DNA from 3 places in the Cupriavidus sp. FW305-F7 genome. Region 1 is predicted to be linked to each of the others. Evidence: riboswitches for the same ligand, from Rfam matches in the RefSeq annotation. Region 1 holds a riboswitch; each other region holds the start of a gene.

The links. A riboswitch is a leader RNA that binds a small molecule or an ion and turns the genes downstream of it on or off. The one in region 1 is predicted to bind glycine.
Region 2: it holds a riboswitch for glycine, as region 1 does, so the genes downstream of both, AC3WL8_RS22520 (D-amino acid dehydrogenase) here and AC3WL8_RS23980 (D-amino acid dehydrogenase) in region 1, are expected to answer to the same signal.
Region 3: it holds a riboswitch for glycine, as region 1 does, so the genes downstream of both, gcvT (glycine cleavage system aminomethyltransferase GcvT) here and AC3WL8_RS23980 (D-amino acid dehydrogenase) in region 1, are expected to answer to the same signal.

The regions. Positions count from the first base shown of each region.
Region 1 is NZ_JBYSYC010000028.1:12,803-16,076, forward strand. It holds gene AC3WL8_RS23975 (solute symporter family protein) at 1-1,616, shown strand, start outside; glycine riboswitch at 1,853-1,947, shown strand; gene AC3WL8_RS23980 (D-amino acid dehydrogenase) at 1,992-3,274, shown strand, end outside.
Region 2 is NZ_JBYSYC010000025.1:27,890-31,163, reverse strand. It holds gene AC3WL8_RS22525 (TonB-dependent receptor) at 1-1,338, opposite strand, end outside; glycine riboswitch at 1,495-1,593, shown strand; glycine riboswitch at 1,594-1,712, shown strand; gene AC3WL8_RS22520 (D-amino acid dehydrogenase) at 1,724-3,037, shown strand; gene AC3WL8_RS22515 (branched-chain amino acid ABC transporter permease) at 3,117-3,274, opposite strand, start outside.
Region 3 is NZ_JBYSYC010000044.1:64,009-67,282, reverse strand. It holds gene AC3WL8_RS31335 (UvrD-helicase domain-containing protein) at 1-743, opposite strand, end outside; gene AC3WL8_RS31330 (YMGG-like glycine zipper-containing protein) at 1,027-1,254, shown strand; glycine riboswitch at 1,329-1,416, shown strand; glycine riboswitch at 1,438-1,563, shown strand; gene gcvT (glycine cleavage system aminomethyltransferase GcvT) at 1,662-2,789, shown strand; gene gcvH (glycine cleavage system protein GcvH) at 2,878-3,258, shown strand.

The sequences.
Region 1 (3,274 bases):
TGATTTCCCTATATGGCTACGATGGCATCCTGTATTTGATCGGTTTCTTCGTTGCGTTCATTCCCGTACTGCTGTTGATTGCGGAGCCATGTCGGAATCTCGGCCGCTATACACTGGGTGATGTCCTTGCCTATCGCAACAATTACCGCGCTTCCAAGATTGTCGCGGCGCTATCAAGTATCGTGGTGGCGATCTTCTACCTGATTCCGCAGATAGTAGGCGGCGCAACCCTCATCAAGGCGCTGGTCGGATTCCAGTATGAGGCCTCCGTCGTGATGGTTGGGCTGCTGATGCTGGTCTACGTCTTGTTTGGCGGGATGAGGGCGACGACGTATGTACAGATCATCAAGGCGATTCTGCTTCTGTTTTCTTGCGCGTTGATTGTGATTCTTGCGCTCTATCCATTCGGGTTCGACGTCAATTCTCTTTTCAATGAAGTTCTTTCGAGTCAAAAAGTTGCCCACCATTTGACTGCGGTTTTCCAGAATCAGAATGATGCAGTGGACGGGACCTCGCTGGCGCGGAAGTTCTTCGAGCCTGGCCTCTATTTGAAGAACCCTGTCGAACAGGTATCGCTGGGCTTGGCGCTTACGCTTGGGACGGCCGCCTTGCCTCACATCCTGATGCGATTCTTCACGGTGAAGGATGCCAGGACTGCGCGCTCTTCTGTCTTGTGGGCCATGTTGTGGATTGGCGTCTGCCATCTCATGATTATCGTGATTGGCTTTTCTGCCGCCTACTATGTCGGACCCAGCACAATCCTTGCCGCAGATAAAGGGGGCACGCTCGCAGCACCTCTGCTAGCTCAGTTCCTTGGGGGTGGGGCAAACTCATTCGCTGGCAATCTCTTCCTCGGGTGGGTGGCGGCTGTCGCCTTTGCAACGATTGTCGCCGTGGTGGCAGGGCTTACGCTTGCCGCAGCCTCCGCCCTTGCCCATGACATCTACGTCGGGGCAATCCGTCGTGGTGAGGTATCCGAACGAGAGCAAGTGATCGCAGCCAAGGCCGCCGCCGCAATCGTTGGTGTCGTGGCAATTGTTCTGAGCATTCAGGCAAAGGGCCAGAACGTTGCGCATCTTTCAAGTCTGGCGTATGCCGTTGCGGCTTCCGCCAATCTCCCAGCGTTGTTGCTTACCCTGTACTGGCGTCGGTGTAGCACTGTCGGTGTTTGCGTCGGCGTCGTCGGGGGGACACTTGCAGCAGTCCTGCTTGTGCTGGTGTCGCCCAATATGCAGTATCCCTTGCTCGAGAGAGCGCAGGCTGAACGAACGCAAGCCACCGCCGCCAGGAAGATCGAGAACCTGACGGTAAAGATGGCGGCATCGACCGGAGCCGGCCGTGATGAGCTTGGGGCTGAACTATCAAAGGCGCGCGCCGCCATCGCGAGCGCACAGTCGACCATCGATGCGCTCCGCGATCGTCGGACAAGCTTGATTGGGCTCGAGGTGCCCCTATTCCCCTTGCGTAATCCGGCGCTCGTCACCGTTCCATTTGGCTTCATGTTGGTGTTCCTTTTTTCGGTACTCTTCCCGGATCCGCGTGCTCAATCGATCTGGACAAGAATGGTGGCCCAGCGAGAAACCGGCGCCAACGCAGCAGCAGCCATTTCGCACTAAGCATTGCGAAGTACGGAAACGCTCGATACAGCTGGCTAAGGCCAATCGATAATTTACGGCCTTAGATCTGATCGGTCGGCATGTTGGTGAAGTATGGACAGATACAGCTTTCAACGTGGTGTCGACCGATACAAGGAGCGTGAGATTACTTGTCAAAAACCAGGAGTCATGACCGACACCAATCGGTTATGCTGAACAAGCAGCACGCAAAAGTGGCCATTAGTTGTTGATGGCCACGATACGTCGCAGGAGAGACTGGGCAGGACACGTGCCCAGCGCCGACGGAGCAACCACCCCGGAAACTCTCAGGCAAAAGGACTGTGACGTCTACTGCAAATCTGGAGAGTGGCATGCCAGGCATGCCCACCGAAGGGGATGGCGCCGGCACCGTTGGCGCCTAAGCTCTCAGGTCCCGAGACAGATGGGGTGAACGGCCGGATCGTCCGGTCACGAATTTACTTCACAGGGACTGCCATGACGCATATTGTTATCGTCGGCGCCGGTATTTCCGGCGTCACTACCGCTTATACGCTCTCGAGACTTGGCTACCAGGTCACGGTCGTCGACCGCCAATTGTATCCGGCGATGGAAACGTCGTTCGCCAATGGTGGCCAGCTTTCCGCCAGCAATGCCGAAGTCTGGAACAGCTCTGGCACGCTGCTCAAAGGTATCAAATGGATGCTGCAGAAAGATGCCCCGCTGTTGCTCAATCCCAAGCCATCGTGGCATAAATACTCGTGGCTCGGAGAATTCGTCGCGAGCATCCCCCGCTACCGCCGCAACACGATCGAGACCACTCGGTTGGCCATCGAGGCACGCAAGTATCTGTTCGAGATGGCAGAGCGTGAGCAGATCGACTTTGACCTGCAGCATCGCGGCATCCTGCACATCTATCACGACAAAGCGAGCTTTGCGGCCGCAGGCAGGACCAACACTCTCCTCGTTGCCGGAGGACTTGAGCGTCATGCTGTGAGTCCGGAGGAAATCAAGACGATCGAACCAACGCTGCAAGGCCAGTACTACGGCGGCTACTTCACCGCGTCAGACGCCACCGGCGATATTCACAAGTTCACGCGCGGCCTCGCGCAGGCCTGTCATAAATACGATGTGTGCTTCCTGCATGGGGTGGACGTGCAGGCCGTCGAGATGACCGAACAAGGCGTTCGTCTCCTGTTGCAGACAACACTGGACGATAAGCTCTCGACCACGCGCGCTGACGTTGGGACGGAACTCGTCGCCGACGCGCTGGTTGTCTGCGCCGGTGTCGGGAGCCGCCATATCGCGCAAATGGTGGGGGATCGCATCAATGTGTATCCGGTCAAGGGCTATTCGATCACCGTGCATTTGGACGACGAAGCCAGTGTGCAAGGTGCGCCGTGGGTCAGCCTGCTGGATGAGAGCGCGAAGATCGTGACAAGCCGCCTGGGAGCGGGGCGTTTCCGTGTGGCCGGCACGGCCGAATTTAACGGTTACAACCGCGACATTCGCGCCGACCGCATCGAACCCTTGATCGCCTGGACACGCCGTAACTTCGCTATCGGTACTTCGCGTGTGGTGCCGTGGGCTGGCTTGCGCCCGATGATGCCTGACATGATGCCGCGCGTCGGCCGTGGCCGGCATGCACGCGTGTTTTACAACACCGGCCACGGGCATCTCGG
Region 2 (3,274 bases), on a different contig from region 1:
GTAGTTGTCGTAGTGATAGCCGAACGTGACCCAGTGCCCGCCCTGCAGCTGCTGCGGGCGGTAGTCGGCCTTCAGGTCGAGCGTGCGCCAGCCGGTGCCGTCGCCATAGGTCACCGTGCCCGGCCCGCTGCCAACGGTGTTGGCGCTGCGGCTGATGTCCTTGCTGACGTCGAACAGCGACGCCACGCCCGAGAAATTCCAGCCGGTCTCGTTGCGCGTGCGCAGCGACAGGCCATAGAGCCAGCGCGCGTCCTCGCCATTGCTCGGGGCAAAGGCGTTGGCGGGAATCACATACTCGTAGCCGCCGATATTCACTGGACCGTTCGACACCACGTTGCCACTGGCATCGCGCAGGTAGCTGCCCGTGGCGCTGGAGCGGTCCTGTTGCCAGTAGGCGGCAGTGAACTGCGCCTGCAGGGTATTGGTGATGTCGTAGCCAAGCTTGAGCTTGAGCTGGTCCTGCACGGTATGCGTGACGCCCTCGCTGTTCACGCCCATCACCACGCGGTCGCGGCCGGTCTGGTCCTGGTCGAAGTGGGCGCCGGTGACCGGCTTGTCGGCGGAAGTGGCACGGGCCGTGGAGCGCGCCGCGGTATAGAAGCTCAGCGGCTGGCTCTTGCTGTCCTGCCGGTCCACGCTGACCAGCCACGAGAACGGGCCGACGCGGTCGCCCACATAGGCGTTGGCGTGGACCCCGTTGAAGTTGTCGTGCGTGCCGTACAGGCTGAAGCGCTGCGTGAACAGCTGCACGCTGGCATCGCCCTCGAACTTCTCCGGCGTGCGCGTGGTGATCAGCACCGTCGCACCCAGCGAGTTGCCGGGATACAGCGCCGAATACGGGCCGTACAGCACACCCATGCGCTCGATCTCAGCGCTGTTGACCAGCGACCAGCGCGGCGGGAAGCTGAAGTCCGATCCCAGCAGGTTGGACAGCAGCAGGCCGTCCGCATAGACCAGCCCCCGCGCCGACTGGCGCGAACTGGTGCTGCGCACCGAGATGATCGAGTTCATATCGCCGATGAAGCGCTTGCGTACGGCGAGGTTGGGCGCGTATTTGAGGGCGTCTTCCGTGTTCACCACATTGAAGTCGGCCATGCGGCGGCTGCTGATGCCGTAGGCCGGCGAGGGCGTGTTGGGCGGTATGGCCGGCGTCTCGCCGCGCTCCGACTTGGCCGAGACCACCACCTCCTGCAGCGGCTCGAGCGCGTCCACCACCTGGGCGGCGGCGACGGCGGGGCCCATCAGTACCGCCGAAACGGCCAGTGCAATGCGATTTATCTTCACTGGAAAGCCTTGTTGTCGTCTTTTTTTTTGGCTCACTCCACCTGAGCGCAGCATACGGCGCTTCTCCCCGAGAGCGAGCGCTGACATTTTATGGGGCATGGGGACGCAGGCCGATGCGACATAGCGACGCGGGCGGCAGGCCGCCTAAGTGTTAACCCGCATATCCAACGTCGGACCTTGTCACTACATTGCCCCGATTGGCGTCAAGCCAATGTGATGCAGGGAGAGACTATCGCGGCGCCCGCCGCGCACAGCGCCGAAGGAGCAACCGCCCCGGAAACTCTCAGGCAAAAGGACCGGCATCACCAGTCAGTGCACTCTGAAGAATGCCGGACGCTATCGTCCGCCGGCATACCGAAGGAGCAAGCGTACCCCGCCCTGGCGGCCGGGTGTCGTGAATCTCTCAGGTCCAGAACAGAGGGGGCGTCCGCCACGCATATTGCGTCCGGGCTCCCACCATCGACGTTCCTGGAACCTGCAGATCATGAAATCAATCGCTGTCATCGGCGGTGGCATCACGGGTGTCACCACGGCCTACGCGCTGGCCCGGCGCGGATTCTCCGTCACGCTGTTCGAGCGGCACCGCTATGCCGCCATGGAGACCTCGTTCGCCAACGGCGGCCAGTTGTCGGCCTCCAACGCCGAGGTCTGGACCCACTGGTCGACCATCGTCAAGGGCATGAAATGGATGCTGCGCAACGACGCCCCGCTGCTACTCAATCCCCGGCCCAGCTGGCACAAGCTGTCCTGGTTCGCCGAGTTCATCGCCGCGATCCCCCACTACCGCCGTAACACCATCGAGACCGCGCGCCTGGCCATCGCCGCGCGTGAGCACCTGTTCGACTGGGCGGCGCAGGAAGGCATCGATTTCGACCTGAAGAAGGAAGGCATCCTCCATATCTACCGCGACAAGGCCGGCTTCGACCATGCCGGCCGGGTCTCAGCGCTGCTGGCGCAGGGCGGGCTGGAGCGCCGCGCCGTGACGCCCGAGGAGATGCGCGCGATCGAGCCGACGCTGGCCGGGTCCTACTATGGCGGCTATTTCACCGAGAGCGATTCCACCGGCGACATCCACAAGTTCACCAGCGGCCTGGCCGCGGCCATCGATCGGCTAGGCGTGCGCTGCCTGTACGGCCAGGACGTGCGGGCGGTGAAGACCGACGGCAGGCGCGCCACCGTGACCGTTCAGGACGGCGCCGACACGGCCAGCTCCACCTTCGACGGCGCCGTGATCTGCGCCGGCACCGCCAGCCGCGCACTGGCTGCGGGGCTGGGCGACCGCGTCAACATCTATCCGGTCAAGGGCTATTCGATCACGGTCAACCTGACCGATGAAGCCAGCCGCGCCGCGGCACCGGTGGTGAGCCTGCTCGACGACGAAACCAAGCTGGTCACCAGCCGCCTGGGCGACGACCGCTTCCGCGTGGCCGGCACTGCCGAGTTCAATGGCTACAACCGCGATATCCGCGCCGACCGCATCCGCCCGCTGGTGGAATGGGTGCAGCAGTGCTTCCCCGGCGTCAGCACGCGCAGCGTGGTGCCTTGGGCCGGGCTGCGGCCGATGATGCCGGATATGCTGCCGCGTGTGGGGCGCGGGCGGACGGCATGCATCTTCTACAACACCGGGCACGGGCACCTGGGGTGGACCTTGTCGGCGGTGACTGCGGATATGGTGGCGGGGATTGTCTACCAGCATCTCGGCGCGAAGCTGGCAGTCGCGCCGGGTGCGTCGCTGGCATTGGCCAAGGCCTGAGCCTGAACTTGCAGATGTTTTCCCCCCTCTCCCATTTAGGGGAGAGGGGAGAGAACTAGGGGCATGGACGGGTTTCGCCTCATTCGGGTCCGCGCCCCAAACTCCCCACAATCCCCTTGCGGAAAGTCAGCACGCACACGATGAAGATGATGCCCGTCACCATCGACACCGATTCACCGAACCCGTTGAACCAGTCGATGCCCGTCACCGCCGCAAGGTAGCCGCCCAGTTCGCCAA
Region 3 (3,274 bases), on a different contig from region 1:
AAGGCCGGCGCGCGCAGGTGCGAGCCACCCGCCAGCAGTTTCAGCAACTGGTACTGGCAGGCGTTGGTGTCCTGGTATTCGTCGACCAGAAAGTAGCGCAGGCGGTTCTGCCACTTGAGTTGCACGGCTTCATTGCGCGCGAACAGCTCGGCAGGCAGGCGGATCAGGTCGTCGAAATCCACCGCCTGGTAGGCGTGCAGCGTGGCCACGTAGTTGCGGTAGACCAGCGCGGCCTGGTGCTCGTCGGCATTGGCGGCCTGCGCGATCGCTGCCTCCGGATCGACCATGCCGTTCTTCCACAGCGAGATCGTGCCCTGTACGCCGCGGATCAGCTTCTTGTCGGTGGTGCCCAGCTGCTCCTGGATCAGGCCGAAGCAATCATCCGAATCCATGATCGAAAACTGCGGCTTCAGGCCCACGTGCTCGGCCTCCATGCGCAGGATTTGCACCCCGAGCGAGTGGAAGGTACAGACCGTCAGCTGCTTGAGCGGGATGCGCTTGCCCTCGCGCGTGGTCTTGCCCTCCATCAGCTTGCCGATACGCTCCTGCATCTCCTTGGCGGCCTTGTTGGTAAAGGTGACGGCGGCGATATGGCGCGGCTCGAAACCCTTGTCCTCGATCAGATGCGCGATCTTCTGCGTGATCACCCGGGTCTTGCCGGAGCCCGCCCCGGCCAGCACCAGGCAAGGGCCGTCCAGGTAGCGGACGGCTTCAGATTGGGCGGGGTTCAGGCCATGGGTCATGCGAGGGATGCGGTTGGAGGCGGGGAAATCAGCAGGAACAGCGGAAGGCCAGGCGGGACACGCCGGCACCCCAAAAACGGGCTCGGCGGCAAAGCTGACGATGTTAACACGCTGGCCGCGGCAGGTCAGTCAGCGCAAACCGCGTTGACAGGGCCGGTTGTGTCACTGGCGTAACACTTCGTAAAGGCCGGAGCCAATCGCGCAACGCAACGCTCTAACTGATATGTCCCCCCGGCCTGCGCGGCGGGGGTGACATGCTTGAATCATCACACCGGAGCCAATAATGAAAACCCTGCAGACTTTGACCAAGGTGACCCTGATCGGTGCGACCGTCGCGGCCTTTGCCGGTTGCGCGGACATGACCCCGAAGCAGCGTAATACCGCCATTGGCGCGGGCGCGGGTGCCGTGGGCGGCGCCATCCTCACCGAAGGCAGTGCGCTGGGTACGCTGGGTGGCGCGGCCGTGGGCGGCGTGATCGGTAACGTTGTCACCGACGACAAGAAGAAGTAAGCCAGACCCGCAGCGACAGGTACGGCAGGCTCCCTGGCCGGTTTGACAAAGGCCGGGGCCTCCCGTACATTGCGCGCATCCGACCGGGAGAGCGCGCATCGCCTGCGCCGCCGAAGGGGTATCACCCGAAAACTCTCAGGCACCACGGACCGATCGGATCGGCATGCAATATGCACACGATGCATGCCGCACTCTGGAGAGCGGCACCCGCCATTCGTGGCGAGCGTGCCCACCGAAGGGGCGCACGAGGATGGGGTCCTGCAGGATCCGCCTTGTAATCTCTCAGGTATCGAGGACAGAGGGGTCATCCGCCGCAGCGGATTGCTACGCCACATTCAGGCGCGGCGAGCGTTGCGGCGGATGGCCCTTTTTTGTTTTCGCCAACCGAGATTGCCCCCGAGGATTCCATGACGCTCCAGGCCACGCCCCTCAACGCCATCCACCGCGCCCTCGGCGCCCGCATGGTTGATTTCGGCGGCTGGGACATGCCGGTCAACTACGGCTCCCAGATCGAAGAACACAATGCCGTGCGCACCGACGCCGGCATGTTCGACGTGTCGCACATGTGCGTGGTCGACCTCACCGGCGCCAATACCCGCAGCTTCCTGCGCGGCCTGCTGGCCAACAATGTCGACAAGCTGCAGACCCCGGGCAAGGCGCTCTACTCCTGCATGCTGGATGAGAAAGGCGGCGTGATCGACGACCTGATCGTCTACTTTTTTGCCGAGGACCGCTTCCGCCTGGTCGTCAACGCCAGCACCGCGCTGGGCGACATCGAATGGATCCGCGCGCGCAATGCCGCCACCGGCAGCGATGTGACCATCACGCCGCGCCGTGAAGATGTTGCGCCTGCAGGCGTGCAGCCTCTGGCCATCGTCGCCGTGCAGGGGCCCAACGCCCGCACCACGGTGTGGAGCACCTTCCCCTCGACCCAGCCGTCGGACACGCTCAAGCCCTTCAACGCCGCCGTGGTCCAGGACCCGGCCATCGGCGAGATCATGGTGGCCCGCACCGGCTACACCGGCGAAGACGGCTTCGAGCTGGTGGTGCCGGCCGAAAACGTTGCCGCCGTCTGGGAAAAGCTGAACGCCGCCGGCGTGCGTCCGGCGGGCCTGGGCGCGCGCGACACCCTGCGCCTGGAAGCCGGCATGAACCTGTACGGCCAGGACATGGATATCAACACCTCGCCGCTGGATGCGGGCCTGGCCTGGACGGTGGACCTGCAGAGCGAGCGCGATTTCACCGGCAAGGCGGCACTGGGCGCGGCCGGTTCGCGCCAGCAATTCCTCGGGCTGATCCTGCGTGACAAAGGCGGCGTCCTGCGCGCCCACCAGAAAGTGATCACCCCGGCCGGTGACGGTGAAATCACCAGCGGCACCTTCAGCCCGTCGCTGTCGCAGTCCATCGCCTTTGCCCGCCTGCCGAAGGATGTCGCCGTGGGCGATACCGTGCAGGTGGAGATCCGCGACCGCAAACTCAACGCGACTGTGGTTAAACTGCCGTTTGTGCGTAATGGCAAGGCACTCGTGAGCTGAGGCTCATACCAACGGTCGCCCTCGCCTGCCGGCGCTTGCCGGGCAGGCATCACCCAACAAGAAACAGATCTGTATCCGGAGAACCTCCATGAATTTCCCCGCTGACCTCAAGTACACCGAGTCGCATGAGTGGGTACGCGTCGAAGCCGACGGCACGCTCACCATCGGCATCACCGACCACGCGCAGGACGCGCTGGGCGACATCGTCTTCCTGGAACTGCCCGAAGTGGGCAAGTCGGTCGGTGCCGGCGACGCGCTGGCAGTGGTCGAATCGGTAAAGGCCGCTTCTGACATCTACGCCCCGGTGGCCGGCGAAGTGATCGCCGTCAACGAGGCCGCCACGGCCGCGCCGGAAAGCGTCAATGCCGACGCCTTCGACGCGTGGCTGTTCAAGCTCAAGCCGGCCAACGGCGACGACGTCAACGGCCTGATGTCGGCCGACGCCTACAAGGCCAGCGTCGGCGCCTGACGCCGGCGGCGCCGGT